DNA from 4 places in the Exiguobacterium sp. UBA1053 genome. Region 1 is predicted to be linked to each of the others. Evidence: riboswitches for the same ligand, from Rfam matches in the RefSeq annotation. Region 1 holds a riboswitch; each other region holds the start of a gene.

Region 1 (8,160 bases):
CAGACTATGACCTCGTCCTCGTCTGTAGTGACGGATTGACCGATGAAGTGCCAGATGATGTCATCGAACAGATCATCTTACAGGATGAGCCGCTTGATGAGATCGTTGGACGATTGGTGAAAGAAGCGAATGCTCGAGGAGGCGCGGATAATATTACGATTGCCGCCATCCGGTTCAAAGAAAGAAAGAGGGTCTGAATATGCGATACGGAGATCGATTAAATGACCGCTACCGCATAGAACGGCTAGTTGGAAGTGGCGGGATGGCGAATGTCTATCAAGCCTATGATGAGATTTTAAAGCGTCATGTTGCCATTAAGATTTTACGGACTGAATTTTCGCATGACGAACAGTTCATTCGTCGATTCGAACGTGAAGCGCATGCTGCTACCAGCTTGAATCATCCAAACATCGTTGCCGTCTATGATGTAGGCGAAGAAGATGCCATCTATTACATCGTCATGGAGTATATCGATGGTATGACATTAAAGACATTTTGTGAAAATCAAGCATTACCTGTGCCGCAGGCCGTCGATATCATCGCTCAAATTTGTGATGCGATCGATCACGCCCATGCACACCGGATCATCCATCGCGATATCAAACCGCAAAACATGTTGATTCGAGAAGATGGTACCGTCAAAGTAACGGATTTCGGAATCGCTGTGGCAATGTCGAATGCGACGCTGACGCATACGATGTCAGTCCTTGGATCCGTCCATTACTTTTCACCAGAACAAGCAAAAGGTAAATTTGCGGATGAGAAGTCGGATATCTATTCGCTTGGTGCTGTATTATACGAACTTGTTACAGGACAAGTCCCGTTCGAAGGTGATTCACCGGTTGTGATTGCTTTAAAGCATCTGCAAGATACACCGCGTCGCCCATCCGTCTTGAATCCGAAAGTGCCACAAGCGCTTGAGAACTGTATCATGCAGGCGCTCGCAAAAGCACCGCATGACCGCCAACAGTCCGTCGCAGCCTTTAAGACAGATATGGTGACGGCGTTGTCTGACGAACGAGCAAGTGAAGGCATCCGTGGTGCAGAAGAGGATGAGATGGAAAAGACGATGGTCTTATCGCCTGTACAAGTGCCAGAAGAATCAAAAGCGGAACCAGAATCACCCGCTGTCACGACCGTTCAACCGAAAACACCGGAAAAGAAAAAGAAAAAACGCTGGTGGATCGTCCTCTTATTGCTCATATTGCTAGGTGGTGCAGCTACGACGTTTGCGATGTGGCCAGATCCAACGGTCACCGTACCATCTGTCGTCAAGTCGGATGGAGACGAAGCGGAAACGAAGCTTGAGAAACTTGGATTCGTTGTTGAGACGACAGAACGAAATAGCGATACAGTCGAGGAAGGCGATGTCATCAGTCAGACACCGCGTGAAAACGCACAAGTCAAGAAGGGTTCGACAGTCAACTTGGTCGTCTCTACAGGTAGTGCTCCGGTCGAAGTACCGGATGTGACAGATGACGCTGAAAAAGAGGCGATCGCCACATTAAAAGAGGCTGGATTCGCAAAAGTCGAAGTCGAACGTGAAAAGTCGGATGAAATCGCGCGAGGTAATGTTATCCGACAATCGATCTCTGCTGGAACGGAAGTGATCGCAAAAGAACAGACGATTACGATCACTGTCTCAGAAGGAACTTCGTCCTTTGAATTGAAAGATTTGACGAACTTATCGAGTGATGAAGCAAAAGCGTATCTCGATGAAATGGGTCTCGACGGCACGTTTGAACAAGAATTTTCAAGTGACGTGAAGCTCGATCAAGTCATCCGTCAATTCCCGCAAGCAGGAGCACAAGTCGAACCGAACGACTCCGTGACTGTGTTCATCTCAAAAGGTGAGGAAGAAAAAACGGTGACGGCAACGTTCCCTGAAAAGGTCGTCTATGATGCGGTCAGCGAGAACGAGGACGAGGAACCACCGAAACAAGTCATCCGGATTGAGACGGAAGACGCGAAAGGGAAGCGGACCGTCATCGAGGAATCGATTGATCAAGATGAGACATTCGACGTGCCGGTGACGATTGATCCAGGAGAAGAAGGAAAAATTACGATCTATAAAGACGATACGGTGTATCGTTCAAAAACCATCACGTACAATCAAGCAAAAGACGCACAATGAATGTGATGAAAAAGGAGTGCATAGGATGACGGAACAACGCATCGAAGAGAATCGAGAAGGAACGATCATACGTCTGCAGGGTGGCTTTTATGATGTCATGACACCAGAAGGAGAGGTCCGTTCACGGGCAAGAGGGAATTTCCGAAAACGCGGCATCAGTCCAGTCGTCGGAGACGAGGTCGTTCTTCATATCGAAAGTGAGACAGGATATATTCTCGAAGTGAAGGAGCGGGACAACTTTTTAGTACGCCCTCCAGTCGCGAATATCGACCAGGCATTGCTCGTCGTCTCGGCGGCAGAACCTGATTTTTCAGCGCACTTGCTCGACCGATTTCTCGTTTTGATCGAAGCGAAGGAAATTCAACCCGTCATCCTATTGACGAAGATGGATTTGCTGGACGATGTTAAAGGACCGGCTGTCCGAGAGGCGATTGCCGCTTACCGGAAGATTGGGTATACGGTCATCGAGACATCAAGTGAGACGTTGGCAGGTATTGAGCAAGTCCGTCCGTTACTTGCTGGAAAAACGAGCGTTCTCGCCGGACAATCCGGTGTCGGGAAAAGTTCATTGCTCAATGCACTGGAACCCTCTCTTGATTTAGAAACAAGTGCGATCTCGAAATCACTCGGACGAGGACGTCATACGACGCGCCACGTCACATTGATGCCGCTTGCCGAAGGATTGATTGCCGATACGCCAGGTTTCTCGAACCTCGATTTTCCGTATGATATGGAAATCGAGGATGTACGGTGGAGTTTCCCTGAATTCGTGGCTGTACAAGATGATTGCAAATACCGAGGTTGCTTGCATTTGAATGAACCCGGTTGTGCCGTCAAGGAAGCCGTCGAAGCCCAAGAAATCATGTCCTCTCGTTATGAGAACTATGGTATGTTTATAGACGAAATCAAGAATCGAGCCCGGAGGTATTGAAGATGATTAAAATTGCACCATCTATCTTATCAGCAGATTTTGCGAATCTCGAACGCGATGTTAAAGCAGTCGAAGCAGCAGGCGCGGACTATATCCATTTTGATGTCATGGACGGTCAGTTCGTACCGAACATCTCATTTGGATTACCTGTGCTTAGCAGCTTACGTCAAAAGACGGATATGATTCTCGATGTCCATTTGATGATCGACCAGCCAGAACGTTTCGTCGAGGATTTCGTCAAAGCAGGGGCGGACATCGTGACGTTCCACGTCGAAGCGACGAATCATGTCCATCGTGTCTTGCAACAAATCAAAGCAGCGGGCGCAAAGGCAGGAGTCGTCTTGAATCCCCATACGCCATTATCAACGATTGAACACGTCCTTGAGGATGTCGATATGGTTTTATTGATGACGGTCAATCCGGGCTTTGGTGGACAAGCCTTCATCGAGCGTGTCATGCCGAAACTCGCAGCACTTGCGCAAATGAAAGCAGATCGTGGTCTGACATTTGAAATCGAGATTGACGGTGGCGTCAATCCGGAAACGGCAAAGCTTTGCATCGATAACGGTGCGAACGTTCTCGTCGCAGGATCAGCAATCTACAATGCACCAGATTATGCGGAAGCGATCACTAGCATTCGTCAAGGGGCTGCCGTATAATAAGAACGAGAAAACGAAATATGATGACCGCAAGGGGTGTCGCTTGAAAAGCGGCTGAGAGAAGTCTTTTAGACTTTAACCCTTCGAACCTGTTCCGTTCAAACGGACGTAGGGATGTGGCGCACGCAGGCAGTACGGCGTTCGTCGTACTGCCTTTTTGCGTCCTCTCGTACAATGAAGGAGGAAAATAGCATGAAACGGTTACAAATGATGATGGAAATTGCCATCTTCGCCAGTCTCGGAGTCGTCTTTGATTTACTGATTCCATTCAAAATGCCACAAGGAGGCTCAATCAGCTTAGCGATGTTACCGATCTTCGTCATGGCATTTCGCCACGGTGTCGTCGGAGGGGTCGTCACGGGAGCGCTTGTCGGTACGATTCAATTGATGTTCGCTCCACAAGTCTTGACGATCGTTCAACCGATGCTTGACTATACGATTGCGTATGGTGTCGTCGGATTAAGTGGTCTGTTCGCGCGTCAAGTCAGACTAGCCGCGCGCAATGGACAAAAGAAAAGCTTGATGGCGTTCGTTCTCCTGGCGACGTTATTAGGCGCAGGACTCCGTTATATCTGTCATGTCATCAGTGGAATCGTCTTTTTTGCCGAGTATGCCGAAGGTCCAGTCGTACCGTATTCATTGATTTATAACGCGACATACATGGTACCGTCTTACGTTCTTTGTGGTGTCGTTGCGGGTCTTTTATTCACGACTGCGCCACGCTTACTCCGTTATTCGGCACGAGGCGTCTGAGATGCGGGCGATTCTCGTCTGTGCCGGTCCGCGAGAAGAAGCGCCGGATTTACGGAAGTTTTGTCAGCCAGGTGACTTTATCGTCGGTGTCGACGGTGGTGTTCAGACGATTGAATCGTTTGGGCTGACATGCGACCTGACGATTGGTGATTTTGATTCTCTTGGTTATGTACCAGAAGGGGCAATCGTTCATCCGGCCGAGAAAGATGAAACGGATCTCGAACTGGCACTTCGTACAGTCTCAGAGAAGAAACAGTTTGAGGATACCTTCATCATCGGGGCGACAGGTGGGCGGCTCGACATGACCGTCCAAAATGTATATCTATTGAAGCGATACCCAGAGGCACGACTCGTGACGAAACGAGAAGAGGTACGATACTTGGCTGAGGGAACGTATGCAGTCGAAGCAGGGAGCTATCATTATCTTTCGTTCATTCCACTCGTACCATCGACTTTAAGCTTATCCGGAGTCAAATATCCACTTGATGCACATCCAGTACCGGTCGGAGGTTCCTTGACCGTCAGTAATGAATGGTGTGCGTCAGAAGCGAAGGTAGAGCTCCATCAAGGAGAACTATTGATGATGCGGACGCTTAAGGAATAGCACAATCATAGGAAAGAGGCCGTGGATGACTCCGCGGCCTCTTTTTAGATGAAATTATTCGTCGAGTTGAGAAGGGGCGACACGGATGTCGCTTTGAGCGGATAGATGTTTTCCTTTGACGAAGAGATGATAACTTCCCCACATGACAAGGAAGAAAGGAACACCGATGTATAGAGCGATTCGTTGATCCGCTTGAAACGCAAGACTGACGAGGACGACGACGTTAAGTGTCAACGAAATCAGTGGTAACACCGGATAGAGTGGTGTCTTGAATTTCAGTTCGGATACATCGTGTCCGTTTCGGACGAACTGACGACGAAATGCAAGCTGCGAAGCAGAGATTGAAATCCAGCCGACTTGAGCCCCGAGTCCGGCTAAGGACAAGAGCCAAATGAAGACGGTATCTTCTGCGAAAAATGCGGTCAGAAGCGATAACATCGCGAACATCATCGTAAAGAGCAACGCCCGCATCGGCACACCACGTGCATTGACGTAAGATAATTTCTTTGAAATCATCCCTTCTTGCGCCATTGCCCATAACATCCGAGTCGCCGCATATAATCCGGAGTTTCCGACGGACAACAACGCTGTCAAGACGACGATGTTCATCAAATCAGCAGCGTACGGAATACCGATCGCATCAAAGACCATGATGAACGGACTGCTGACTCCGCCAGCTGTTTCATACGGAATTAATGCACCAACGATCGTAATCGATAAGACGAAGAAGATGAACGTCCGCCAGACTGTGTTGCGGATGGCTTTTGGAATCGATTTTTCGGGCGTGTCGGACTCCCCAGCCGCAACACCGATCAATTCCGTTCCTTGGAAGGCGAAGTTGACGGCAATCATCGTCGTCAAGACACCGAGAATCCCGTTTGGAAACCAACCGCTTGCCGTAAAGTTCGCAAATAACGATGTCGGACGATCTGCTTCCATCGGTAACCAGCCGAACCAAGCAGCGCCACCTAGAATGATGAAGAACAGGATCGCGAGGACCTTCAAACTCGAGAACCAGAATTCAGCTTCACCGAATGCTTTGGCGGAGACGGCATTCAGACCGAACAGCAAGACCGTAAAGACGGTACACCAGACGACAACGGGTACGTTCGGAAACCAGCGGTCCATCAAACTGCCGGCAGCTGTAATTTCGAGTGCCACCGTCACGGCCCAGCCGAGCCAATAAATCCAACCGACGGCAAAGCCGACCCCTGGTCCGATGAATCGGGTCGTATAGGTCTGAAATGACCCCGAGACCGGCAGATAGACCGCTAATTCTCCTAGACATAACATCGTCAGATACATGATGGTCCCACCCACGATGTAACTGAGGACCGCCCCGAGAGGTCCTGCTTGTGAAATCGTTAATCCTGACCCTAAAAATAAGCCTGTTCCGATGATTCCGCCGAGTGAAATCATGAACAGGTGTCGACTCGTCATCTCTCGTTTGAGTTGCATGATGACTTCCCCCAATTCTGACAAAATAAAGTACGTTCCTATTGTAAGCGTTTTCAATAAAAGCGACAATTAGTTTATGAGAAAAATAAATGAGGGCATAAAAAAACCGGAAGGGAAGATTCCCATCCGGTGGTTGCGCCTTATACGCGTTCGACTTTACCTGATTTAAGAGCTCGAGCTGAAACCCAAACCTTTTTCGGCTTACCGTCGACGAGGATACGTACTTTTTGTACGTTGACTCCCCAAGTACGTTTTGTTTTGTTCAATGCGTGTGAACGGTTGTTACCCGACTTTGGCGATTTCCCAGTAACGTAGCATTTACGTGCCATGCGTTCCGCCTCCTTTTATGTTGTTTTGCGTTCGTCCTAATAGACACTTTGCTATCTTAGCATGGTGTCAGGGCGGTTGCAACATAAAAAAAGTAGCTGACAAGAAAAAAACTTGACAGACAACCTCGAAATTTAAAATAATGGATGAGGATGATGGTAAAAGTTCATTTGACCGCTACTATTTTTCACTTATTCATTGTATAGTCAGTACGGCGACTTTTCAATAGTAGGTCCTTATAGTAGAATTATGAGAAGAATACAATATTCAAAGGGGGCTACTCAGGTGGCGATCGAGATGAAAACGACCTATGGAAAGATTGATGTAGATAATGATGTCGTCGCGCAACTTGCGGGCGGCGCAGCAATGGAATGTTTTGGTGTCGTTGGTATGGCATCCCAGTCTCAAATCAAGGATGGTCTTGCTGAACTCTTAAAACGTGAGAACTTTGCACGCGGTGTCATCGTTCGACAGGCTTCAGAGCAGGTCCATATCGATATGCATATCATCGTAAGCTATGGAACGAAAATCTCAGAGGTGGCGAACAACGTACAGAGTCGCGTGAAATACACGCTCAGTCAGGCACTAGGTCTTGACGTGACATCTGTGAACATCTTTGTCCAAGGAGTCCGCTTGACGAATGTCTAAGGCGGGAATAGAGGAGGAAACTTTAGTGAGTGTAGATCGTTTAACAGGAGCGCAGTTAGTCAAGATGATTCAAAATGGCGCGGCGAATCTCTATCAAAATGCAGATTTCGTCGATTCATTGAACGTCTTCCCTGTGCCAGATGGTGATACGGGAACGAACATGAATTTGACGATGACTTCAGGTGCAAAAGAAGCAGGTAAATCAACTTCGGATTCTGTATCGGAAGTCGCGAACGTCTTCGCACGTGGATTATTGATGGGGGCGCGCGGAAACTCTGGCGTCATCTTAAGTCAATTGTTCCGTGGATTCTCGAAATCAATCGAAGGCAAAACAACGATTGATACGAAGGAATTCGCAGATGCGTTACAAAAAGGTGTCGATACAGCATACAAAGCAGTCATGAAACCGGTTGAAGGAACAATCTTGACGGTTGCCCGTGAAACAGCTGTCGCTGCTATCGCACAATCTGAGACGACGACGGATTTCTTAGAGTTGATGCGTCAACTCGTCGAAGCTTCGAAAGTATCGCTCGACGGTACACCAGAACTTCTTCCGGTATTAAAAGAAGTCGGCGTCGTTGACTCTGGTGGTCAAGGTCTCGTCTGTATCTATGAAGGATTCCTCGCAACACTCGAAGGAAAAGAA
Region 2 (8,160 bases), on a different contig from region 1:
ACGATGGCGTCCGACATCAATGAAGTCATTGAACAGCTGAAATTAACGAACGTCACGTTGCTTGGCTTCTCGATGGGAGGAGGAATCGCCTTGTCCTATCTCTTGCAATACGGGGATTCAAAAGTCAGTAAACTTGTCCTCGCTGGAGCCGCAGCCCCTGTCTTTACACAACGCGACGGCTATCCATACGGGATGACAAAAGAAGAAGTCGATGCGTTGATTGCCGACACGAAACAAGATCGTCCGTCGATGCTCAAAGGATTCGGGGAAATCTTCTTTGCGAAGGAGCATCCAGAACCACTCCAACAATGGTTCCACGGTCTTAGCATCGCTGCTTCGTCCCACGGTACGATTCAGTCAGCAATCGCATTACGTGATGAAGACTTACGTGGAAAACTCGAGAACATCAAAGTCGATACGTTGATCATCCACGGTAAAAAAGACCAAGTCTGTCCGTTCGAGTTCGCGGAAGAAATGCAAAAGGGAATCCCACATGCTCGACTTGAAGTCTTCGAAGAGAGTGGGCACGGTATGTTGCTTGATGAACAGGAGAAGTTCAACGAAACGTTACTCTCGTACGTTAAAGGAATTCAAACCGTCTAATCCAACAAGCCATGGACACCCGTCCATGGCTTGTTTTTGTGTACAGAAAAAAGCGTGCGCCGGCGCACACTTTTAAGGGCGATACTTCCGCATGAACCGTTGATCGATCCAGCGCTTCAGGTACCAACCGAACGGGTGAGTCGAATACTGATTGCCATACATTGAAACTGCATGACGTGGTCCCATCGATAAAATCGTCAAATAGTTCGTTTGCGGACGATAGGTTTGCAGTGCCTCTTCCTGGACGTACCGTAAGAGGTTTGCCAGTAAGATCGGTGCTTGCCGGACAGCTGTGACGCCATTCTTTGGAATATCGGGATAAGCGACGAGGGTCGCCGCGTCACCCGCAGCAAACAGACTTGGATGATCGAGCGCTTGTAACTGTTCATTGACAAGTAGAAATCCGTCTTCCGTATAGAGCTTACTGTCCGCAAACAATGCCGGAGCTTTCGCACCCGTCAAGCGGATGATCGCATCTGACTCGATTGGTGGATGATGCTTGAAGCGGAGTGGTGCTTCATCATCTATTGGACGTTCCCGGATCCAATATACATCTAGTTCTTTTAACCGTCTCGCAATCGCTTCCGCTGCGGGGTGTCCTGAAAGCAACTCTGGATCCGTGATCAGTGTAATCGGCACACCCGCTGCTTTTAAGGACGCCGCCATCTCGACAGCCGCTGCGCCGCTTCCGATCACGACCGGACGCTTTGCTTGTTGCAGACGCTTTAATGTATCCGGTAACCGGTAGTTCGGTTTGATCGATAATCGTGTCGTATCTTCCGACCAATCGAACGAGCCGATATTTGTCGAGACGACCTCATAAGTATAGTGTCTGCCGGATGCACCGAAGACGACCTTTTCAACGGGGTCGATTTTAATGACGGTCTCTTCGATGAATTGTTTATCATAAGCGCGACACAAGGCGGCGACGTCGACACGGATCTCATCAATATCGTACGTTCCGTCAGCAAGTCCGGAGTACATGCCCGAGTAATATTGGTACGTCGAGGCGTTTAAAATCAGCCACTCGACGTCTTCTGTTGGTCCGTGTGTAATGCAATGCAGGTGAGCGTGCCCTGCACCAATCAAGAGGATTCGTTTCATGTCGTTCTCCTTCAATTTGTCTTGCTAGAGTGTACCCGGATACGGGTGGCGGTAATCATAACCAAAAGACAAGACTGATAAACAGGAGAATGACCACGAGGTAGATAATATCCTGGCGCTGAACGACTGGCACTTCATAATATGTCCGCTCTGCTGAAAAATGACGGGCTTCGAAAGCGATTGCCATCCGTTCTGCCCGCTGGATCGATCGCGAGAAGAGCGGTAAGCCGATTGATAGGAACGCATCACCAGGAAAGCGACTGTGCACGTTTCGAATCATTCGGACTTGCCGCAAGACGCGGACTTCTTCGACCAGTTGTGGCAAAAAGCGGATCCCGGCAAGAAATCCGTACGCGAAGCGAGGCGATACCTTTGCTTGGTGAATCAAGCTCATCACGAACCGGGTCGAATCGGTCGTCGTGACGAAAGCGAAACTTAAGCAGACGAACGTTGCCATCCGTAAGGCAAGTAACCAGCCGTGCATGACACTTTCCGATGTGACATGAAACCAACCAAACGACCATAGAGGATTCGTACCTTTGCCAAACGCCGCCATCATCCAGAACGTCAATAAGAATAATAGACTGTAAGGTGCGAGCCGTTTCAAGAAATCGACGGGACCCCATCCGGAGAGGAGTAGCAAAGCGATAGCAAAACTCAGGAACACCAACGTCTTGATCCAGTCATTCGTTGCAATTAAGGCAAACATGATCAAAAACAATCCGCTCCCTTTGATGACAGGATTGAGTTTAGCGAACGGTGACGCGTTTGTCTGCATTGCGCTTCACCTCCTGGAATTGGTACGAAAGTGGACGTTGTAGCTGACAGCGTTCGAGTAACGGAACGTCAGCGAATAACTCGCTCGGACGCCCGTCAAAAGCAATCCGCCCTTGCTCCATGACGAGAACACGATCCGCGTATCGGGCGACGAGTTCCATATCGTGTGTTGCCATGACGAGCGTCGTTCCGTTTTGTTGTTCCGTCAACAACTGTTCCATGAGCCGCCGCGTCGTCAATCCATCCTGTCCGAACGTCGGTTCATCGAGCAACAACACATCCTTTGACTGCCCGAGCATCGTCGCGACGCTGAGCCGTCGTTGTTGCCCCGTACTAAGCGCAAGCGGTGACTGCTGTTTGACAGATGCGAGTTCCAGCCGTTCGAGCAACGCTGTGCGCTCGTCACTCGTCGCTGCCCGGTGACTCCAGTCGATTTCCGCTTCGACCGTCAGTTTGAGAAACTGCAGATCCGGTTGTTGAAAGACATAGCCGACGTGCTCATAAAAGCGTCGCCGGGAGTAACGCTGAGCCGGACGTTCCTGGAAGCGATATGTTCCTTGATGCGAGAGCAACCGACCGAGTGTTGCAAGTAATGTACTTTTCCCGGATCCGTTTGCCCCAAGCAGCATCACCCATTCTCCTGTCTGCAGGGAAAATGTCGCATCGGTCAGCGGGTAAGGGGCTTTCGTCGATAATGCAGCGACGTGTAACAAGGCAGTGCCTGCTGTAGCGACTGGAGGAAGCACGTGAAGTCGCACTGCTTGTGGTCCATCTATGGGTAGTGTCTCTAACGTGTACGGATACAAAGAAGGAACAGAGATGCCTTTCGATTGAAGCTCTGTATAAGCCTGCGGGAACAAATCCTGCGGATGCGCCGTCGCAGTAATCGATCCGTTCTCAAGTAAGACGATCTGATCGATATATGGCAAACAGACATCGAGTTGGTGCTCGATCAAGACGATCGTTAAATCGTGTTCTTTCTGAATCCGAAAGATCAACGCCATCAGCTCGTGTTGTCCGATTGGATCAATCTGGGCTGTTGGTTCATCGAGTAATAAGATCGCCGGCTCGAGCGCTAGGACCGCGGCGAGCGCGAGGCGCTGTTTCATCCCCCCGGATAGACTCGCGATCGGTGTCGAGAAGGGGAGAGGGAGACCGACGAGTGCGAGTAAGCGTTCAATTCGTTCCTCCATCTCCGCACGTGGAATCGACCGGTTTTCTAAACTAAAAGCGATTTCGCGTCCGATCGTTTCCATGCAGAACTGTTCTTCTGGGTTTTGGAATAGCACTCCGACCGAACCGGACCGGGTAACGGTTCCCGTCTGTTCGACTTCAATCGTCTCAGGTGTCAGTCCGGCTAGGGCATGAAGCAGTGTCGTCTTGCCACTCCCGCTTCGTCCGAGCAGAAGGGTCGTTCCTTGTTCGATCGTCAGCGATACATGATCGAGCACCGACTTCATCTGACCGGGGTAGCGGATGCTGAGGTCGTCGACAGTAATCATGCGACTTCCCGTTTCGCACGTCCGGCCGCAAACCCGTTCAAGACACCGGTCGCAACAAGGCGACGGACGAGAATCGCTGCAAGCAAGCCGCCGAGTAATGCACCACTAATCAATTGTAAACCTGTTGTCGCAAGCAACGTCGTCGTCGTGTAGTAACCGAATCCGTTCGCGATCAGACTATAGACGATGCTACCAATTGCGGCTCCAACACCCGATAACATCAATGTCCAGGTGTCATAACGGCGATAACGCGTCATCGCAAAGATGAGTTCCGCACCAAGCCCTTGGCAGACCCCGATTAGAAGAGCCGATAAACCAAAGTGACTACCCGTGAACAGTTCGACGGCTGCCGCGACGATTTCCGCGATGAGGGCGGCACCTGGTTTTTGAATGATTGCCGCGACGAGCGGGCTCGCGATGATCCAGATCCCAAACATCCAGTTGGCCCCGACTGGTCCGAAGATTGCCGACATCGGTAACCAGAGTGTTGACCAACCGAGATAGATGACGCCGCAAGCGACGGCGAGCATCATCATGACCATGATTTCTTTCATTTTCCAGTGTTGCATCGTGTTCGTCCTCCTTTAAGTGGGGGAGACACCAAAAAAGACCGCCCTCCGTAAAAAGAGAGCGGTCCTCAGAAAAACTGCGCGCAGCAGGAGTCATTGGATGTGATCGCTCCACTTTCCTACGCTAGTATGAACTAGATCAGGTTCGAAGGGTCCGAAGTGAATCGTCTCAGCCAAATGGGCTCCCCTAGTGGATATGGTAATAGATGATACGCTGTTCACTTTAGGCAATCTTCTGTCTATTGTCAAGACACAAAAAAACGATACGCCACGAAGGGCGTATCGATAAACGACTTATTTGTTATCTTCGTTCTCTTCTTTTGCTTCTTCTGAAGACTCTTCCGTAGCTTCCGCTTCGTTGTCTTCACCAGCTTCCGCTTGCGCTTCAGCTTCTGCTTCTTCGATTTCCTCAAGATCCTGCTCGAGTGTAGATTCGACGACAGCTGCGACTTGAATGTCGCCTTCTGTGACGATACGGAAATCTTTTTGTTCCGGAAGATCAGCTACAGAAATCGAATCCCCGATTTCGAGGTTCGTGACGTCGACTTCGACGTTCTCTGGTAATTTATCTGGTGTTGCTGCGACTGTTACTTTAAAGAGTGTCTGTGACAGGAATCCGCCGACTTTAGCGCCAGCTGCTTCACCGACGAGTACGACGTCTGCTTCGACTTCTGTCTCTTCATCCATTTTAACGGCGATGAATTCAACGTGATCGACAGTTGGTGTGAAGACATCCATATCACGACGGTTGATCAAGACGTTAATATTTTTACCGTCGAGTTTCAGTGAAATCAAGACGTTCTCACCGTTTTCTCGAACGATTTTAAGCAATTCTTTTTCTTCAAATGCGATTGGTGTACTTTCCACTTTGTAACCATACACGACACCAAGAGCTTTTCCTTCATGACGTAATTGTTTACGGAGTGAGCGTGGACGTACCTCGCGTTTTTCGGCTGTTAATTTAACTGACATGTTCATTTCCCCCTTGAATTTAGTATAGCCCTCAAAAGGTAATGAATGTAGGAGCAGGACAAGTCCTGAACAATTTAAATATGCTAAGACAATCGGTTTCAGACTCTTTTGAATCTGACGCTTTCGTGACTTTGCATTTCTCTCCCAGGTCATTACGCTGATATTGAGAAACATGTGTGAGTAAGTCACCGGTTTGATGCGGTGCTAGTGAGTTTATACCCCTATGTTTTAAATCCTTAAACCTCTATTTTTTATTTTTTAAAGTCGAAAGACCTCCAAACCGCTTGAAATCAAGGGTTAAGAGGTCTTTCATTTCTTTCATTTTTTATGGTGATGCGTTGGTTTTCACGGACTAATACACGGATGAGACGTTCGATGTGCCGCATCGTCGTCTGTCCCATCGTTGAGATTTGGAGCCATTGATTATGGACGAGATAGTCGCTTTCATATTGAACATGATAGCCCTGGATCCGGAGAGCGTCTCCTAAAGCGGTTGCCGACGGATGGACGATCGTCAGAATTCCCGGCGCTTGTGCTTCTTGAGTCGCAAGCAGGTTAAAACCAGTCGCCCGAACGGCCTGTTCGAGATAAGTCATCTTGATAGCGGCTTGATCGAGATCAAGGGCATCCAGCGCTGCCTGACAAGCCAGCAACAAGTTCGATGAGCCGGAAAAGGCGACGCCTTCCGCATAGAGTCCGAGATCCAGATAACGTGGAATTCGTGGAGAAGGTAGGATGCTGTCTGTATGACCGATGAACGCAAGACCCGGTAAACCACCAATTGCTTTTCCGGAGACGGTCGTGACGAATTTGCAACCAGCGTATGAGAAACGTCCGGTTCCGACGGCGCTGATCGCATCGACGATGAGTGCGGTTTGTTGATCCAGCAGCGCTTTTACCGCATCAAGATCGTAGAGGACGCCCGTAGACGTCTCACAATGTGTCAACCAGATCCAGTCGTATTCCGTTTGATGCAGTTGACTCGCGAGTTGTTCTAAGTCGATTGGGTGACCGGACGGAAGCAGGTGGATATCAAATGACTTTCCTGCTCGTGCCGCGTGATCGATCAAGCGTTGACCGAACTCACCACCGTTTAGGATCAATCCGTGTCCACTCAGTTGTTGTGCGACAATATCATTGGCAAGGGTGCCACTGCCAACAGCCATCGAGACATGTGGCAAATCCAGCAACTGACACATCCGACCACGTAAATCTTGATCGAGCTGGCGCATCGAAGCCGTCCGATGCGGGCGCGGTGCTTGTTGCGCCGCTTGGCGGACTGTTGGTGCAACCTCGACCGGACCGGCTAGAAAATGCAGAGGACGTAAAACGTCCGCGATGACGGATCGTTCGTATGTTGCGCGTGACAACAACATCGGTACGAACTGGGCATCGCCACTACCGAGCGTTGCTGCGATTGGTGTGAAGCCGAACCGCGCATATAGTTTAGCTTCCCGCGTCGTACCACTGATATAGACATGATCAATCGTTTCCCGCTCCAAGTAGACCATCAAAAAGCGCATCAATTGCATGAACGTACGACTATTGCGGTATTCGGGACGAACGCTGAGTAAGCGGATTTCCGCTGGGTCCGTCAGTGTCTCATCTAACGTCACGCCCTTTTCCTCAAGCGAAAAAGGACGATGCTTTCGAATAGCAATCATCGCGACGAGTCGATCGTCTTCCTTGCCGATCAGATAGGTATTTTGATCATGAAACCGGTCAATCCGTTTCCGTTCGGTGTTCGGTTGATGTTGCGGAATCTCTTCCGTGAAGGTGAGGTAGTTCAGTTCATGGATTGCTTCCGCGTCCGAAGCGGTGGCAATGGAAAAGTCGATCATGAGACGTCCTCCTTATGTAATGACTGGCTTGTGAAGTGCATCATGAGCCCACAGGACAAGTAGACTTACGGCAACGGCACACAAGATATTGATGGGTCCCGCGTCAAAGTAGACAGGGAGTAACGGGAGTAGAACAACCGGAATCAGCCCCGCTTTGACGCTATCTTTCGTTACGAGATAAGACAGACCGAGTATGCCTAGTCCGACAAGATATGCCCACGGCGTGATGGCGAAGACGATGCCGGAAAATACGGCATATCCTTTACCGCCACGTCGCGGATGAAACAATGGAAACAAGTGGCCGATGAGCACGGCAAGAGCAACGGGATAAAATGCATCTGTGATCTGTAGTGCAAGAACGGTCTTCGCGGCATCAAACAGATACACGAATAAAAAGGCCGGGAGCCCACCGGCACGATGGGCGTTGCGGGCACCGATGTTTCCGGAACCGACCTGAGCCAAATCGGTACGACTGACGTACTTCCAGAGCGTACCGCCAAGAATACTGCCGATAAGGTAACCAAGCAGGAGATCAAGGGTCACCGATGTTCCTCCTTTGTTTCTACGAGATGAACGAGTTCTTTGACGGTCAAGGCATCACTGTCTGGAGCCGTCAGGACGGCATCGACCATCTGGGCTTTTCGATCTTGTAATTCCGTCATCTTTTCTTCGATCGTCCCGCGTGTCAGCAATTTGATGACCGTCACGTCGGATTGTTGTCCAAGCCGGTGGGCACGATCGGCAGCTTGCTGTTCGACGGCCGGATTCCACCAGCTGTCAAAGAGGATGACG
Region 3 (8,160 bases), on a different contig from region 1:
AGCGACAGTCTTAGATGCGATGGAGTCACTTGGCTTCCGATTGAAAAAAGCCGATACGGAAAAATTACCTGGACGATTCCGGAAAGATTTACCGATTGCTCAGGAGCTTGAGTATTCAGCTCGCAATACACACTACGCCCATAAACTGGATGAGATCGAAATCATCATGCTCCAAGACAGCTCAGGGATTGATTTAATCGTCCAAGTCGACCGTCGTGCGCACAGTCTCGGTTCATTATTCAGTGAAATGGCTGGTGCGGATGAGTCGATGATCAAACTGCGTCTGTCCAATAGTGAACTGCAGGATCAATCGTTCGTCGAACGTCAGCTGACAAGCATCGTGGAACGCTATAGCTGATCAATCGATCGACTTTACTTGAAAGTGATTCCTCTTCAGGGGGAGTCACTTTTTTTCATTCAAGTCAGTCTATCTAAAAACACATTTGAAATTTATTTCAATTTGAAATCGTTTACAAATAAAATATTGTTTTAAAACAAACACCTTGCTATACTGTCCGTATCGAAAAGAATTCCAGTCACGGTTTGACTAAAGGAGGACGTACATCATGAAAAAAATCGGACAGTTCACGTTAACAGCCGGACTCGCAGCAGTACTCGTCTCAAGTAGTTTACCTGTCATGGCAGAGGCAGGATCTTCAGCCGATCGGATCAGTCACAAAATCGACACGATGACACTCGAACAAAAAATCGGGCAGATGATCATGCCGGACTTCCGACAGTGGAATGGCAGCAATCATACGTCGCTTGCCCCAGAAGTCGCGAACATCATCGATCGCTATGATTTAGGCGGCGTCATCTTGTTTGCTGAGAACGTCAGCGAAACCGAACAGACGACGAAACTCGTTCATGATCTGCAAGAAGTCGTCAAACAAGATGCTAGCAACGATATTCCGCTCTTCGTCACGATCGACCAAGAAGGTGGAATCGTTACTCGGCTCGGAACAGGGACGAACTTACCTGGCAACATGGCGTTAGGTGCGACCCGCAGTAGCACATATGCCAATGATGCCGGTCATATCATCGGTTCCGAACTGCGTGCGCTCGGCATCAATGTCAACTTTGGTCCGGTTCTCGACGTCAACAGCAATCCTGGAAATCCTGTCATCGGTGTCCGCTCATTCTCGAGTGATCCGGAGCTCGTCGGCACACTCGGTTCCGCTCTTATGAAGGGAGTTCAGTCTGAAGGCGTCGCGGCGACCGCCAAGCACTTCCCGGGTCACGGCGATACGGCGACCGATTCCCACTATGGATTACCGGTCGTTGACAGCTCCTTGCAAGAACTGGAACAAGTCGAGCTCGTACCGTTCAAGCGAGCTATTGCTGAAGACATCGATATGATCATGACAGGACACATCGGGATGCCGCAAATCGAACCTGAAGTCGTCACGTCGACAAATGGTACCTTCCCTTTACCTGCGACGTTATCGGATGATGTCATCACGGGCGTACTGCGCGAAAAACTTGGCTACGATGGCATCGTCATCACAGACGCGTTGAACATGCAGGCGATCGCCGACAACTTCACGGAGTCAGAAGCCGTCTTAAAGACGTTTGACGCTGGAGTCGATATCGCGCTCATGCCGACGATCCTTCGTTCCGAGCAAGATGTCACAAAGCTCGATCAGATTTTCAAGGATGTGATCGCAGCAGTCAAAGACGGTCGCCTCTCAGAGGAACGGATCGATCAATCGGTCGAGCGAATCCTGACGCTGAAAGCAGAACGCGGAATTTGGAACGGTACGACTGACACGACATCCCTAGCTGAAAAAATCGCGCACTCGAACCGAATCGTCGGCAGTCCCGAGCATAAAGCAAAAGAACGCGCGATGACGGAAGCCGCGGTCACACTCGTGAAAAATGATCAGCGGACGTTACCATTCAAACCGAAAAAGAATGCCAACGTTCTTGTGATCGCTCCTGCGGCGGATCAAACGGACAGCATGAAAAAAACGATCGCTTCCCTACCGAAGAATCGGAACTGGCACGTGACGACAGCGAATTACTCGGCTACTACGCTACCGCTCGACCAAAACCCGACATTACGGGCGCAACTCGATGCAGCAGATTACATCATCGTCGGTTCCAACGTCAACACGAGTGCTAAACTACTACCTACTGCACCAGAACAAGCGATTCCGGCTTCAATCTTCCGCTATGCGAAACAAACGGAGACACCATCCGTCCTGCTCAGTCTCCGTAACCCATACGATGTTGCTGTTCAACCGGACGCACCGGCACATGTCCTCGTCTATGGCTTCAAAGGTGATCCGAACGGTCCAGACTCCGAAGCAGGCAATCTAAAATCAGCGGGACCAAACCTGCCTGCAGGTATCCGCGCGATCTTCGGAACGTTCAAACCGCAAGGCACTTTACCGGTTGATGTGCCGATCTTTCAGAACGGTGTCTTTACCGACAAACTGCATCTCGAATTCGGTGACGGCTTTAAAAACTGGAAAAAATGAGGACATGATACACAAAAGACCGAAGCTCCTTAAAGGATGCCTCGGTCTTTTAATGATGGATATGCAGATTCGGCTTCTGCTTTCGTACGCTCGTAGACACGATGAAGTGAATAAGTCAACGAAGCGTAGAGGACGACGACCAGGACAGTTGCGATAGTTCTCCCCGTTGTAAAACCGAACTGAAGCAACCCCTGAAAATTCTGAATCGTAGCATATGTGCCGTACACCACCATCAATATGGGAATGATGTACCCAACAAATCTCACTTTCACTTTTCCGAGCACCTGTTGCACAACATATGCCGCGAGAATCACGAGTGCGATCACGATGATTTCCATTCCAATCCCTACTCTCACTAAATGGTATTCCTAATTCTACCATTTATTGATTCAAGAAGATACCGCTCGTGCCGGAATCGTTTCGTAAACCGACGTAAACGTCTCTTCCGTCCATCCCATATGCCAAAACAGCAACTCATAATAACAGCTCGTCACGAAATGACGTTTCATCCGCTCGCGTTCCGTCGGGCTTGCTTGCTCCGCCAGCGCATCAAGCCGTGCAATCTGATCAAAGACGACCTTTTCGAACCATTCCGAGCTATACGTGTCGATCCATTGCTGATAGATTTTTTCTTCCGGTGTACACGTCAGTAATTGTTGCCCGACTTCATAATACAACCAGTAACATGGCAAGATGGCAGCAATCGTCTCACCAAGCGTTCCTTCACTCGCATGATGCATGTGCGAGACGTACGCATATGCTGTCGGTGCCGGTTCAAATGCTTCAAGGTCTGCTGCCGTAATACCGAGCGGCTTAAAAAATGATTGATGTAAGCTCAGTTCTGCCTCGTAAGTCGAAGTAGCATGTTCGGCAAGTGTCGCGATCGTCGCGAAGTCGTCCGCTTTTGACGCTGCCTTCGCTTGAATCTTCGCAAAGTGTTTTAAGTAATAGGCATCTTGCATGACGTAATGCCGAAATTTCGAGAGTGGTAACGTCCCCTCTCCGATTCCTTGAACGAATGGGTGCGTAAAACTACTGTTCCAATACGCTTGTGCCGCTTGTTTGATTTCTTGTGTGAATGTCATGATCTCATCCTCCTCGTTTGGTATGAAACGAAAAAACACCACCCCGAAACACACGGGCATGGCGCAAGAAGAACAAGACTTGACGCCACTTCCCTCCGTAAGTACGAACTTAATCAGGTTCAAAGGGTCCGAACGTCTTCGTTCGTCTCAGTCAGCCTACCGACTCCCCTAGTGGTCATTATTCGATTCCCATCCACTATAGCATGCTGAAAATGGAAGTCAAGTTGTCCTCTTTTCGCTATACTATGGAGTGTCAGAAGACGGATGCCGTCTCCATCTACAGACCGATTCCGAACTTCTTTCGTTCTCGTACACTAACTTTAGTACCTGATACTATAATTCATTCTGTTACTCATAATTGGAGGATTTCATTATGCATACACCAACAAAAATCATGGCGTCAGCCGTTATCGCTTCTGCTTTATTACTCCCAACAGCCGCATCTGCCGAACAAGTCGTCGATAAGACGATCGTCACACTCGGGGAGTCGCTCGGCGCAAAGGATAAAGCATGGGTGCTTTCCCGTCTTAATGCACCGGAAGGCATCACGCCGATCATCGCCACTTCTGCTGACGAAGAAAAATATCTCGGGAAAAACATTCCACAGTCGCAAAAAGGCGGCAACATGTATTCGTCGGCTAAAATCGAACTGACGGAAAAAGGAGATGGACTTTCCGTCTCGACGGAGAACATCACATGGGTGACGAAGGATATGTATCTCAACGCTCTCGTCACAGCGGGTGTCAAAGATGCCGACATCACGATCACTTCTCCCTACAAGGTGACCGGGACATCGGCACTGACAGGAATCATGAAAGCGTACGATCAAACTTCCGCTGAGACGGGAATTAAGTTAAGTGACGAACGCAAGGATTTAGCACAGCAAGAATTATCGGTCACATCAGACGTCGGAAAAACGGTCGGCACGGATAAAGTCGCTGACTTAATGAATGAGATCAAGGCTGAGATCGCCAATCAAAAACCGGAAACCAAAGTCGAGATCGAAAACCTGATCGTCCAAGTCATTCAAAACAACAATATCCAGTTGTCTGACGCACAAATGGACCGGTTGACGAATCTATTCAATCAAATGGAGCAAGCGAACATCAACTGGGGACAAATCGAGAGTGGTTTGAAAAATGCGGGGCAAGACATCCACGCGTTCGCAACATCAGAAGAAACGAAAGGTTTCTTCGCTAAATTATTCGATGGACTCAGTGACTTCTTCAGTTCAATCGCTGGCGTGTTCAAATAATTCAGACTTCCGTAACGGACAAAAAAATAGTAAACTAGAGATATCTGAAACGAAAGGTGGTGTGAAAAGATGGACTTTGCCGCGTGCAAACACTGGTTGATGGAACAATTGTATCTGTTGCGCGCGATTTTTCATGGAATGGCGTTCTAAGGCACCCGTCTGTCCTTTTTTAAGAACTTCATGAATGAAAAATACAGCAAAGCGCATCTTTCACACGTTAGGGAGAGTGCTATTTGCGCTCTCCTTTTTTGATGCGCGCGAAAGGATCAATTGAATATGATGATTTGCGACATTCAACACCTAACCAAACAATTCGGAGGCGAGACGATCTTAGCGGATGTTTCCCTCTTCTTAAACGAACACGACCGTGTCGGTCTGATTGGACGAAACGGGAGTGGTAAGACGACATTACTCCGCTTGCTTGCTCGCCTTGAGCAACCGGACGGTGGTGTCATCTATCAAAAGAGCGGTTTGACGATCGGCTATTTGGAACAACTTCCTGTATATAGTGAGACGATGACCGGACTCGACGTCCTTTGGACAGCGTTTGAAGACATCCTCGCGATCCGTTCTCGGATGCAACAGTTGGAGCAAATGATGGCGACAGCACCAGAGAATCTTGATGCGTTACTTGCACGATATGCGGAAGCGACGAATGCGTTCGAACAAAAGGATGGCTATCTACTCGACTCGAAAATCGAACGCATGGTGAACGGGTTACACCTTCGTCCGTTACTCACTCGTCCTTTCCACCAGTTGAGCGGTGGTGAACAGACGAAGATTTGTCTCGGTCGCATGTTACTCATGGAGCCAAATCTGCTCATTCTTGACGAACCGACGAACCATCTTGATTTAGCTGCCGTGGAATGGCTGGAGCAGTTCTTACGGGACTACACAGGAACCATCCTGCTCGTCTCTCATGACCGGGTCTTCTTAGACGCCGTCGTCACCTCGATCGTTGAACTCGAGGACGGTGAACTGACAACCTATATAGGGAATTACAGCGCGTTCGTCGTCGAACGAGAACGTCGCTTGATGGAACAGTTCCACGCCTACCAAGAGCAACAGAAAAAAATAAAGAAAATGAAGGAAGCGATTCGTCGACTCCGGCAATGGGCAAACGAAGCGTCTCCACCGAGTGAGAAATTATTCCGTAAAGCAAAATCGATGGAACGGGCACTCGAGCGGATCGAACGGATTAAACGACCACAACTCGAAGCCAAAACCGCTGATGTCTCCTTCTCTTCCACTGATCACTCGAGCCAAGTCGTCTTTCGCGCTGAAGAACTCTCGTTTGCTTACGGAACCCGTCACATTTTTGATGACGTCTCGTTCGAGATCATGGCACAGGATCGGATCGCGATCGTCGGAACGAATGGGAGCGGGAAATCGACGTTGCTCTCACTGCTGCTTGACGAATTATCACCAGAGGCAGGCACACTCACGCGTGGACCATCGAATCGGATCGGTTACCTGTCCCAGCATGCCCATTTCGAGGAGGACGCGCGGTTAATTGACTGGTTTAGAGACCGGATTGCCGTTCCAGAAGCGGAAGCCCGCCATATCCTAGCCCGGTTCCTGTTCTTTGGACCAACTGTCTTTCGGTCCATTTTGTCACTGAGCGGAGGCGAACGTGTGCGATTGCAACTCGCCGTCCTCGTTCATTCGTCGGTCAATGTATTAATTCTCGACGAGCCGACGAATCATCTCGATATTGAATCAAGAGAGACGTTGGAAGAAGCACTCGAGAATTTTTCTGGAACATTGATTGCCGTCTCACACGACCGCTATTTCTTGAATCGGCTATTTCCGCAGATCCTGTGGCTCGAAAATGGTCTGACGCGTTATCATGGTACGTATACGTATGCTCAACAGAAGCGTGCTGAGTTCGCTACGTCTTCCTCACTCCACGTAACCCCTCAAAAACCAAAACGCTTGTCACAACATGAGTTAGAAGTGCAGATCGAGCGGCTTGAACAGAAATTAGCAAAACGTGAAAAACCGACCGATACCGTTTCTAAAAGCATCCAACAGCAACTCGATGACCTATACGAACAATTGCTACAGTATGGATGATTTAGCTTTACTTGCCTGTCACTCTCGATACCGAGAGTGGCAGTTTTTTCGTTCATTCATAAGATTTCATCATATGTTTTTTTAGCTAACCTTATTAAGTTTTAAAATTTTATTTTATTTTGTTGTTGATTATTTTCAGAAAATTCGTATAATTTAGCGTATAGCTTTTTATTATTCTTTGGGAGGAATACATCATCATGAACGCCATTCAGCAAGTCATTCAAGGAAGTGTCGATTACGCCAACAATATTTTATGGTCGTATGTATTAATTGCCGTATTGATCGGCGGCGGGATCTACTTCACGATCCGAACTGGCTTCATCCAATTCACTTACTTAAAAGAGATGTTCCGCGTCACGCTCGATAAAAGTGAACAAACAACAGACGATAAAGGAGAAAGCATCACTTCTCTCCAGTCATTCTTCATCGGTGCGGCGACACGGATCGGTACGGGTAACCTTGCCGGTGTCACGATTGCCGTCACACTCGGCGGACCAGGTGCCGTCTTCTGGATGTGGATGGTCGCTCTCTTAGGGGGCGCGACGGCTCTCATCGAAAGTACACTGGCTCAAGTCTATAAAGTACGCGATACGAAATCGAACGCATACCGTGGTGGTCCTGCCTACTACATCGAAAAAGGCTTGAAGAACCGAGCTCTCGGAATCGTCTTTGCAATCTTGATTGCTGTGACGTTCGGCCTTATCTTCAACTCCGTTCAATCAAACACGATTGCCGCTGCCTTTGACAATGCGTTCGGTATCAACACAGCTGTCGTCGGCGCAGCACTCGTCGTCTTGACGGGACTCGTCATCTTTGGTGGTGTCCACCGTGTCGCGAAGTTCTCTGCAATCATCGTTCCTATCATGGCAGGTCTCTACTTGATTGCTGCTCTTTATGTCGTCGTTACGAACCTGACGGAACTTCCTGGTGTGTTCGCAATGATTTTCAAAAGTGCCTTCGGAATCGAGCAAGCATTCGGTGGCTCGGTCGGTGCTGCAATCTCACTCGGTGTCAAACGCGGATTGTTCTCAAACGAAGCGGGAATGGGGTCTGCTCCGAACGCTGCGGCAGCGGCTGAAGTCTCTCACCCAGCAAAACAAGGTTTCTTACAAACACTTGGTGTATTCCTTGATACGTTGATCGTCTGTACAGCGACAGCAACGATTATTCTCCTCAGTGATAGTTATGCTGCTGGAAATGGCGAAGGAATCGGCATGTTGCAAAACGCGCTCTCCGAAGAATTTGGTGCAATTGCCCCACC
Region 4 (8,160 bases), on a different contig from region 1:
ACACCCACAGAAAAAGAGAGTTGAAAAAATCAGTTTCTTAATCATTGGTACGTTGCTGTATTCCCTTTACATCAGCCTACTACTATCCCCAAATGATATCGGATCAGGCGGTATCATGGGAATCACGCTCATTATTCAAGAGCTCTTCCACACGCCAATCGGATTAACGCAATTGCTCTTAAACATTCCCCTCTTCCTTTTAGGTTTCCGTTTCCTACGCAAACGATTCATGTTCTTATCTGGAATTATTGTCATTGTTTCTTCCTTTTTAATTGACTGGATCCCGACTCAAATCGTTCCGGAATCTCTAAACGATCCGCTCGTCGCTTCCATCTTTGCTGGTCTAGTCTCTGGTCTTGCAATGGCATTGATCTTCTTCGGTGGTGCTTCAACTGGAGGGCTTGATATTCTTGGAAAGTTTTTCTTTGCTCGTTTTCATAACTGGCCACTTCCTCGTATATTTCTGATGCAAGATCTTGTCATTTACATCCTTGTATGGTGGGTATTCGATCTTAAACACGTTATGTATGCTCTCATCATGAGCTTTGTTCGCGCCAAAGCCCTTCAGACGGTTTACAGTTTCTATTCTGCTTCTAAGCAATGTATCATCATTTGTGAGAAAGCAGATGAAATCAATGAAGTCATTACAAAAGAACTCGGTCGTGGTGTCACGATTCTCGATGCACGTGGAGGATACTCCAACCGAACGAAAAAAATGGTCTATGTCGTCGTTCAAAATAACGAAATCGTCCGTTTGCAAGAAATCGTCTCTTCTGTCGAGCCGAATGCATTCGTTACATTTTCGGAAATCCATACTGTTTTCGGCAATTACAAGGAACATTCGTATTCGTTTTAACACCAAGCGCAGCTTAGCTGTGCTTTTTTCATCTTCTTAGAACAGCTTCTCGTATTGCATCATCTTTCCTGCTTTTTTATTAGTATTATTCAGTTTTTCAGTCATTATCCCTATTCAAAAAATAGACAGGCTTCACTTTTTTTACGATAGTAGTTAAGCTTATGACATGTCTTTTATTTAAAGGAATGATTGCATGCACTCTCTTTGGCGTCAGCGTATTCTGCTGATTTTCTTGATCAGCTTATTCGCCTCTATCCCGATCATCTATGCTTTATCCGGTTATCGGACGATTGCAACGATGACCGAGCAAATGAAGGATCATGATATACCGTTAATCAATCAGGTAGATCAGTTGGTCGAACACAATCGAGATCGTGCCAATGCGGTTCGTGGTCTCTTATTGTATGAAGATAATCGTTATATCGAACAATATTACTTTTCAACGTCTAAAATCCATGATTTGCGCAATAGTCTGAACCAATCGTCGACTACTCCAGGGACGATTAAGGATCTCCTTCGCCGCAACAATGTCTGGGAGTCCGAGATTGAACGCGTGTTTGTCGTCTATGAACGTCAAAGTCCAACAGCCGCAAAACGTCTTGCTAGACAATCGACTCAGACGACTCAAACGATTCTCGAAGACTTATCCCGTGTGAAAGATGATTTGTATAAAACGCTTCAAGCCAAATTACAACAATCAGATACTTTAATCGCTACATATAAATGGATGTGTCTCGCTCTCTCCATCCTGTCCTTTTTATTGATTAGTGCCACGGTCTTTTTCTTCCACCACTTCGCTCCAAAAGGATTAGAACAATCGTCTTTAGAATAAACGAAAAGCGCAGCTAAAGCTGCGCTTTTCGTTTATTCTAAAGACTCATTCAGGCATCGCTTTTCCCTCTTGTACATGTTCCATCGCCATATGTACAAGCGATGACACATGATGGTCATCCAAGGAATAATAGACGACTTTACCGTCTTTTCGAAACTTGACGAGTCCTTGTTTCAACAAAGATCGAAGATGATGCGACGCTGTCGCGATCGAACAGTCGACAGAAGCCGAGACATCACAAACGCATAGTTCTTCTTCGATCGTCAGCGCATAAACGATTCGCAGTCGTGTCGCATCCGAAAGAATCTTAAATAGCTTTCCGATTTCAAGCGTCGGAATCGTATCAACGATATGTCCGATTTCAGACGCACGTTGTTCATCAATCGCAATCGTTTCACAACGGGGAATGTCCATGTCCGTCACCTCGTTTCTATCTATATTGCACCATGAGAAACGGGACATTGCAAGTTCAGCGCATTCGTCTGCGAATGAGCCAAAACACGAACCATCCTCCTACGTAATCTCCAATATCCCAGACAATTCGATTTTGATCGACAGCGCGTACGCCGATGTCAATGATTTTCGTGCTTTCTAATCGGTTCGTATAACGTTGACGAAGCCGAGTCGGAATCGGTAGACGAAGAAGTGCCCGGTAATAAATATCTAAATGAGTATGTCCCCAAATTTCCGTCGCAATCGAGCTCGTTTTAATATACAACGGACGTTTGTAGCGTCTTTCATACTTTTCTTTCAATAAAAGGGCCATCTCATAAGATATACGATTAGGATGTGGAAATAAGACTTTTCCTAGATGGTAGATCCCCTGATTATCGACTCGAATGATTTGTGGTTCTAACCGATATCGAATCCAATAGCCGCGAAAACGGATCGTCTGCCATTTCAATACAATCACCTCTGAACGGATTATACCCTGTTCTGAAGTGATTGATGCCATTCACGCACAGCATCTGTCATTTGCTGCGCAGCGAGTTGCCGATCTTCTTTAGCAAAAATTTCTGAGATGACGGCATACCCTTCTAGCGGGATGGGCAGAGAGGAGACATTCGTTGCTGTGATTCCACCAATACCGATTAAAGGTAATCGTACGGCTTCCCGAATCGCCTGAAGCATCGTGTGCGACATAGAATCAGCATCCGCTTTGGATGACGTCGCAAATAGAGAACCCACGCCTAAATAAGATGCTCCGTCTCGTTCTGCTTCAATCGCTTGTGCAACAGTGGCTACCGACACACCAATCACAGCATCTGGTAAAAGGCGACGTGCTGCGGTTAAAGGAATGTCTTCTTGTCCGATATGCAAACCAGCTCCGACGAGTAATGCGATATCGATCCGGTCATTGATGATCAAAGGAATGTCGTAGCGATCCGTGAGTGCTTTCAACCGAACTGCCTGATCGTAGAATTCCTTTCCTTGTGCGGTTTTTTCCCGTAGTTGCACGATCGTCGCACCACCTAAAACAGCTTCCTCAACGACCATCTCGATCGCGACGCCAGGATGGTACCGACGATCCGTCACTGCATAGATGGAGTAATCAATTGACACGTTCTGTCACCTCCACCAGGTCTTGCTCCGTCATGAGGCTGATTGCATTGAACAACTCTCGTTTAAAATCACCAAGACCTTGCGCGGAGGCTGCTTGTTCTCCTGCTTTTCCCATGACGAATGTTCCGTGAACAGCCGCCTCAAATGCCGTATATCCTGCACCGAGGAAGCTCGCAATCAATGAAGCCGTCATACAGCCCGTACCTGTGATGTCCCCTAGACGAGATGTTCCTACATGTAATTCCATTTCGCGCGTTCCATCCGTGATATAGTCGATCGGACCTGTCACGACGAGGACAGCTTGGTGTTTGCGAGCGAATGCACGAATGCTTTCTCGGTCCATAATGGCATCTCCCGCAGCATCGACTCCCTTAGTTCGCCCATCCTCCCCAAGTAACGTCTTGATTTCAGAAGCATTTCCTTTAATGACCGTACACCCGAGATCAATAAGTTCTTTAGAAAAGGCAGTACGTAATGTCGTTGCTCCTGCTCCAACTGGATCAAGAACGATCGGGACATTCAAACGTCCCGCTTCACGGGCTGCAAGTCGTTGAGCTGCTTGCATGTCTGCATCGATCGTACCAATGTTTAAGACGAGGGCTTGCGCGAGTCTAACCATCTCTTCTACTTCGCGAATATCTTCCGCCATGACGGGTGATGCTCCAACAGCGAGTGTGACGTTCGCACAGTCGTTGATCGTCACCGTGTTCGTCAGATGGTGAATGAGTGGTTTGTGTTCAAGAATGGTCGTAAACATGTGTATCCCTCCAAAGTGAATGAAAATGATGTGTCGGTCCAATACCTTGTCCGAGGGCAAATCCATGACGAATTGCCTCCGTGACATAGCTCTTTGCCTGTCTTACGCTATCTGTTAAATCTTCTCCAAGCGCCATCCGCGCCGCAATCGCCGCAGATAAGGTACAACCAGTTCCATGAGTATGTTGATTGTCTAACCGTTCCGATGTGAAGCGGTGTTCCACTTCCCCATCAAACAACAAATCCGTCGCAGCTCCTGAGAGATGTCCACCTTTTAGTAATACTACCCCTGTCTGTGTAGCCAATTGATGCATCGCCAATCGCATTTCCTCTAGATTGGTCACTGATCGTCCTGTTAAACGCTCCGCTTCCGGTAAATTCGGTGTGACGAGTGTCGCAAGTGGTAGAAGTTCTGAAATCAATGCTTGTTCAGCCTCCGTCCTCAATAGGGCATGACCACCTTTAGCGACCATGACGGGATCTAATATGATCGGAACTGTCTGTTTGCGGAGATGTGTAGCAATGACACGAATCGTCTGCGCATTCGAGACCATTCCGATTTTGATCGCATCGACACGAATGTCTGAAAAAATCGACGTTAACTGGGCATCTACGATTTCTGGGGATAACTCTTCCACCGCTTGAACACCCAACGTATTTTGCGCCGTGACGGCTGTCAGGACGCTCATTCCATAAACGCCTAAAGCTGAAAATGTTTTTAAATCTGCTTGAATCCCAGCTCCACCACCGGAGTCGGATCCTGCAATCGTCAGTACGTGTTTCATGTTCTTTTCACCTTCCCATCGAGCAATGTAAGGGAGTCGTGACCGACAAAAAAAGCGTCGACCGCTGTAAAAAAGCAGTCGACGCTATACGAAAGCGTTATACACGCATTCCGGTATCCGTTCGGCTCAACTTTCCTACGCTGGTATTATCCAGTTCAGGTAATAGGGTCGAAAACAGATTGGTTTTCCTCTCAGCCGGATTCCTCCAGCTCCCCTAGTTGCTCAAGTATTCGTTTCGCCTTAACTGTAGCATAGAGAAGAAAAAAAAACGAGCCGAAGCCCGTTTTGATTACAGATATGCCAATGGATTGACTGCATTCAGAGGAGAAGAAGCACTGTATTGATAGCCTCCGACATGTAGTTCGAAATGCAAGTGTGGTCCTGTTGAATTCCCTGTACTACCAAGTGTTCCGACTTGCTGACCTTGAGAGACCGTTTGTCCTGCACGAACCGATAATGAACTCATATGTGCGTAGACAGTCGTGTACACTTGTCCATCGAGGAAGTGAGAGATCATGACATGATTACCGTAAGGTCCACCACCTGATGCTGTAATGACCGTTCCAGCTGCTGCAGCGACGATTGGAGACCCGACCGAACCACTGAAATCAACACCGTTGTGGAACGTATAACCATTCGCGCCGCTTGCTGGTCCGAATCCTTGCGACACTCCACCAGAAGATGGTCGAACGAATTTCCCTCCACTCGAAACAACGGGCGGGGCAACAGAATCAGTTGATTCCGAACTCTTACCTGCTTGTTTTGCTGCTTGAGCATTCGCTTTAGCGGCTTTTTCGGCTGCCGCTTTCTCCGCTGCTGCTTTTTCAGCCGCTGCTTTAGCGGCTGCCTTCGCTGCCGCAATTGCACGTTCTTGCGCTTCGAGAGTTGCTTGAAGTTCTTTTGCGTCTAATAGTTCTGTCGTAAACTTCGTCTTCCCTTTTCGTAATTTCTTCAGTGTAGCACTACGTTCTTTCATTTGAAGCTTTAACGCTTTCTTTTGTTCAATCAATACTTTCTTTTCTTGCATTTGCTCCGCTTTTTTCTCAACGAGCGCTTGTTTTGCTTCTGCTAATTTTTGTTGCGTTGCGATGTAGTCCGAAATCATTTTATCGTCTTGCTCAGCGATTTTTTTCCCCGCCATGACACGGCTGAATAAATCACCTAAATCCTTCGATCCGAAAATGACTTCTTCCCATTTAATCGAGTTTCCATCGTTCTCTTGGAAGACTCGCAAACGATCACCGAGTAGTTCTTCCTGTTTCTGTAACATTTCTTCGTAACGGACGATGTCAGCCTTTAACTCATCGATTCGAACGTTCAACTGTTCAATTTGTTTATTTTTTTCGGAGACTTGGAAAATCTTTTCGTTGATTGCTGCGTCAATTTGATTGATTTGACGTTGCTCTTTTGAGATTTTAGCTTCTTGTTTTTTGATCGCTTTTTCAAGTTTACGTTGTTCAGCAGCATTTTCAGCCTTTTTTTCTTTAATAGTCGCTGCTGCGATCGGTTGTGTTCCTGTTATAAGTAATGCTCCTAAAACAATGGTAGAAATTAGTTTTTTTAGCATATATCGTTTTCCTCACTTATGTTTTTTCATATTTTATTATAGTATTCAAGTTTCTCTCATATCTGAAATAGATTATAGCACCGTAATCGTTTCAAAAAAATTTCATTTACATTTCAAATGAAAACGGTTTTTTGTAATATATGATTTATTTTTTGAAAATGACAAAAAAAGAACCGTTGCATATGCAACGATTCTTTACGATTAAAACATCGACATTGGATTAACTGAGTTAGCTGGACCTGTTGCACTGTAGCTGTATCCACCAACGTGAATTTCGAAGTGTAAGTGTGGACCTGTTGAGTTTCCTGTGCTACCACGTGTTCCGATTTGTTGACCTTGGCTGACGCGTTGACCTGCACTAGCGTTCAATGAACTCATATGTGCATAGACTGTCGTATATGTCTTCCCGTTCAATTGGTGAGCAATCATGATGTGATTTCCGTAAGGTCCGCCACCTGATGCTGTAATGACTGTACCAGTTGCAGCTGCCACGATTGGCGTGCCAACTGGACCACCGAAGTCAATCCCGTTATGGAACGTATAACCATTTTCTCCGCCTGCAGAACCATACCCTTGTGTCACAGCACCAGCAGTTGGATGAATGAAGAGTCCGCCTGATGATGGTGACGGTTTAGGTGTCGCTGGAGCTGACGGCGCTGGAGCTGGCGCAGTTGGTGCTGGTGTAGATGGTTTTGGTGCCGATTGTTTCGTCGAACCAGAAGGTTTCGCTGACTGCGCTGCCTTCTCTTGTGCTGCTTGCTGAGCTGCCGCTTCTTTAGCGGCTTGCTCTTCTGCTTCTTTTTGAGCTGCTGCTTGCGCTGCTTCAGCTTCTGCTCGTGCTTTTGCTTCACGTGCAGCTTGAGCTTGACGTTCTTTTTCGATTCGCGCTTCACGTTCACGCGCTGCTTTTTCAGCTGCAATCGCTTTTTCTTGAGCGATCAAAATTTGCTGGACTTCTTTTGCATCCATCAATTGTGTTTCGAACTTTTCTTTTTTCTTACGTAGTTCTTTTAAGCGTTTGTTCCGCTCTTTTAATTGTGATTCAAGGTCCGCTTGTTGACGTTTTAATTCTTTTTTCTCAACGACCAACTGCGCTTTCTTTTCTTTTACTTTTTGCTGCGCATCCGCTAATTGCTTTTGCGTATTCTGGTAATCCGTGATCATTTTATCATCTTGTTTTGAAATGGATTTCCCTGCCATGACACGGCTTACGAGATCACCAACGTTTTTAGCGCCAAAGATGACTTCTTCCCATTTAATTGAGTTTCCATCATTCTCTTGCATGACACGAAGACGATCACCAAGTAGTTTTTCTTGGCGTTTTAGTTTCGCTTTATATTTCTCGATTTCTTTTCCAAGTTCAACGATTTCACGTTCTGTTGCTTTGATTTGACGATCCTTTGTTTCGACAGCAAAGATTTTTTCGTTCAACGCTTCGTCTAGTCGATTGACTTCTTGTTGTGTTTTAGAGATTTTTTGACCTTCTTGATTAACAGAAGACTCTAAGTTTTTTTGCTTTTTAGCATTGTCTTGTTGCTGTTGTTCGTTCTTGGCTTTCTGTTCACTTAAATCGTCAGCTGCTGCAAAATGAGGTGCTGATGAAAGAACCAGTGCGGAAACGATGAGCGACGCGAACGTTTTTTTCATGTAGTATTCCCTCTTTTTCTGTAGTGTATGTTTTATGATTTATCGTAGAGTATTTAAGTTAAATTTAAATTCTGTAATAGTTTTTCTTTTTTATAAGAACGTTTTTGATTATAGCATTCATTCCTCTTCCATAATATTTCAGTGATATTTCATT

What was found. Region 1 has a riboswitch for thiamine pyrophosphate ahead of thiT (energy-coupled thiamine transporter ThiT). Riboswitches for the same ligand answer to the same signal wherever they lie in the genome.
Region 2: it holds a riboswitch for thiamine pyrophosphate, as region 1 does, so the genes downstream of both, B3G15_RS14500 (ECF transporter S component) here and thiT (energy-coupled thiamine transporter ThiT) in region 1, are expected to answer to the same signal.
Region 3: it holds a riboswitch for thiamine pyrophosphate, as region 1 does, so the genes downstream of both, tenA (thiaminase II) here and thiT (energy-coupled thiamine transporter ThiT) in region 1, are expected to answer to the same signal.
Region 4: it holds a riboswitch for thiamine pyrophosphate, as region 1 does, so the genes downstream of both, thiD (bifunctional hydroxymethylpyrimidine kinase/phosphomethylpyrimidine kinase) here and thiT (energy-coupled thiamine transporter ThiT) in region 1, are expected to answer to the same signal.

What each region holds. Positions count from the first base shown of each region.
Region 1 covers NZ_DCDO01000013.1:237,870-246,029, reverse strand. Annotated here, with positions in the region: gene B3G15_RS09040 (Stp1/IreP family PP2C-type Ser/Thr phosphatase) at 1-197, shown strand, start outside; gene pknB (Stk1 family PASTA domain-containing Ser/Thr kinase) at 200-2,134, shown strand; gene rsgA (ribosome small subunit-dependent GTPase A) at 2,160-3,065, shown strand; gene rpe (ribulose-phosphate 3-epimerase) at 3,068-3,724, shown strand; TPP riboswitch at 3,747-3,856, shown strand; gene thiT (energy-coupled thiamine transporter ThiT) at 3,917-4,477, shown strand; gene B3G15_RS09015 (thiamine diphosphokinase) at 4,479-5,081, shown strand; gene B3G15_RS09010 (amino acid permease) at 5,136-6,539, opposite strand; gene rpmB (50S ribosomal protein L28) at 6,680-6,868, opposite strand; gene B3G15_RS09000 (Asp23/Gls24 family envelope stress response protein) at 7,152-7,514, shown strand; gene B3G15_RS08995 (DAK2 domain-containing protein) at 7,540-8,160, shown strand, end outside.
Region 2 covers NZ_DCDO01000018.1:149,416-157,575, forward strand. Annotated here, with positions in the region: gene B3G15_RS14480 (alpha/beta fold hydrolase) at 1-603, shown strand, start outside; gene B3G15_RS14485 (NAD(P)/FAD-dependent oxidoreductase) at 676-1,707, opposite strand; gene B3G15_RS14490 (energy-coupling factor transporter transmembrane component T family protein) at 1,763-2,485, opposite strand; gene B3G15_RS14495 (ABC transporter ATP-binding protein) at 2,457-3,986, opposite strand; gene B3G15_RS14500 (ECF transporter S component) at 3,983-4,555, opposite strand; TPP riboswitch at 4,655-4,754, opposite strand; gene B3G15_RS14505 (50S ribosomal protein L25/general stress protein Ctc) at 4,850-5,527, opposite strand; gene B3G15_RS14510 (GNAT family N-acetyltransferase) at 5,818-7,368, opposite strand; gene B3G15_RS14515 (glycerol-3-phosphate acyltransferase) at 7,381-7,911, opposite strand; gene B3G15_RS14520 (DEAD/DEAH box helicase) at 7,908-8,160, opposite strand, start outside.
Region 3 covers NZ_DCDO01000003.1:323,370-331,529, forward strand. Annotated here, with positions in the region: gene B3G15_RS02655 (sporulation protein) at 1-358, shown strand, start outside; gene B3G15_RS02660 (glycoside hydrolase family 3 protein) at 567-2,483, shown strand; gene B3G15_RS02665 (hypothetical protein) at 2,513-2,821, opposite strand; gene tenA (thiaminase II) at 2,873-3,568, opposite strand; TPP riboswitch at 3,642-3,748, opposite strand; gene B3G15_RS02675 (DUF1002 domain-containing protein) at 3,942-4,823, shown strand; gene abc-f (ribosomal protection-like ABC-F family protein) at 5,100-6,899, shown strand; gene B3G15_RS02685 (alanine/glycine:cation symporter family protein) at 7,097-8,160, shown strand, end outside.
Region 4 covers NZ_DCDO01000005.1:126,093-134,252, forward strand. Annotated here, with positions in the region: gene B3G15_RS04760 (YitT family protein) at 1-856, shown strand, start outside; gene B3G15_RS04765 (CHASE3 domain-containing protein) at 1,050-1,688, shown strand; gene B3G15_RS04770 (ArsR/SmtB family transcription factor) at 1,734-2,102, opposite strand; gene B3G15_RS04775 (hypothetical protein) at 2,158-2,442, opposite strand; gene thiE (thiamine phosphate synthase) at 2,613-3,251, opposite strand; gene thiM (hydroxyethylthiazole kinase) at 3,241-4,008, opposite strand; gene thiD (bifunctional hydroxymethylpyrimidine kinase/phosphomethylpyrimidine kinase) at 3,989-4,792, opposite strand; TPP riboswitch at 4,908-5,018, opposite strand; gene B3G15_RS04795 (murein hydrolase activator EnvC family protein) at 5,082-6,359, opposite strand; gene B3G15_RS04800 (murein hydrolase activator EnvC family protein) at 6,561-8,006, opposite strand.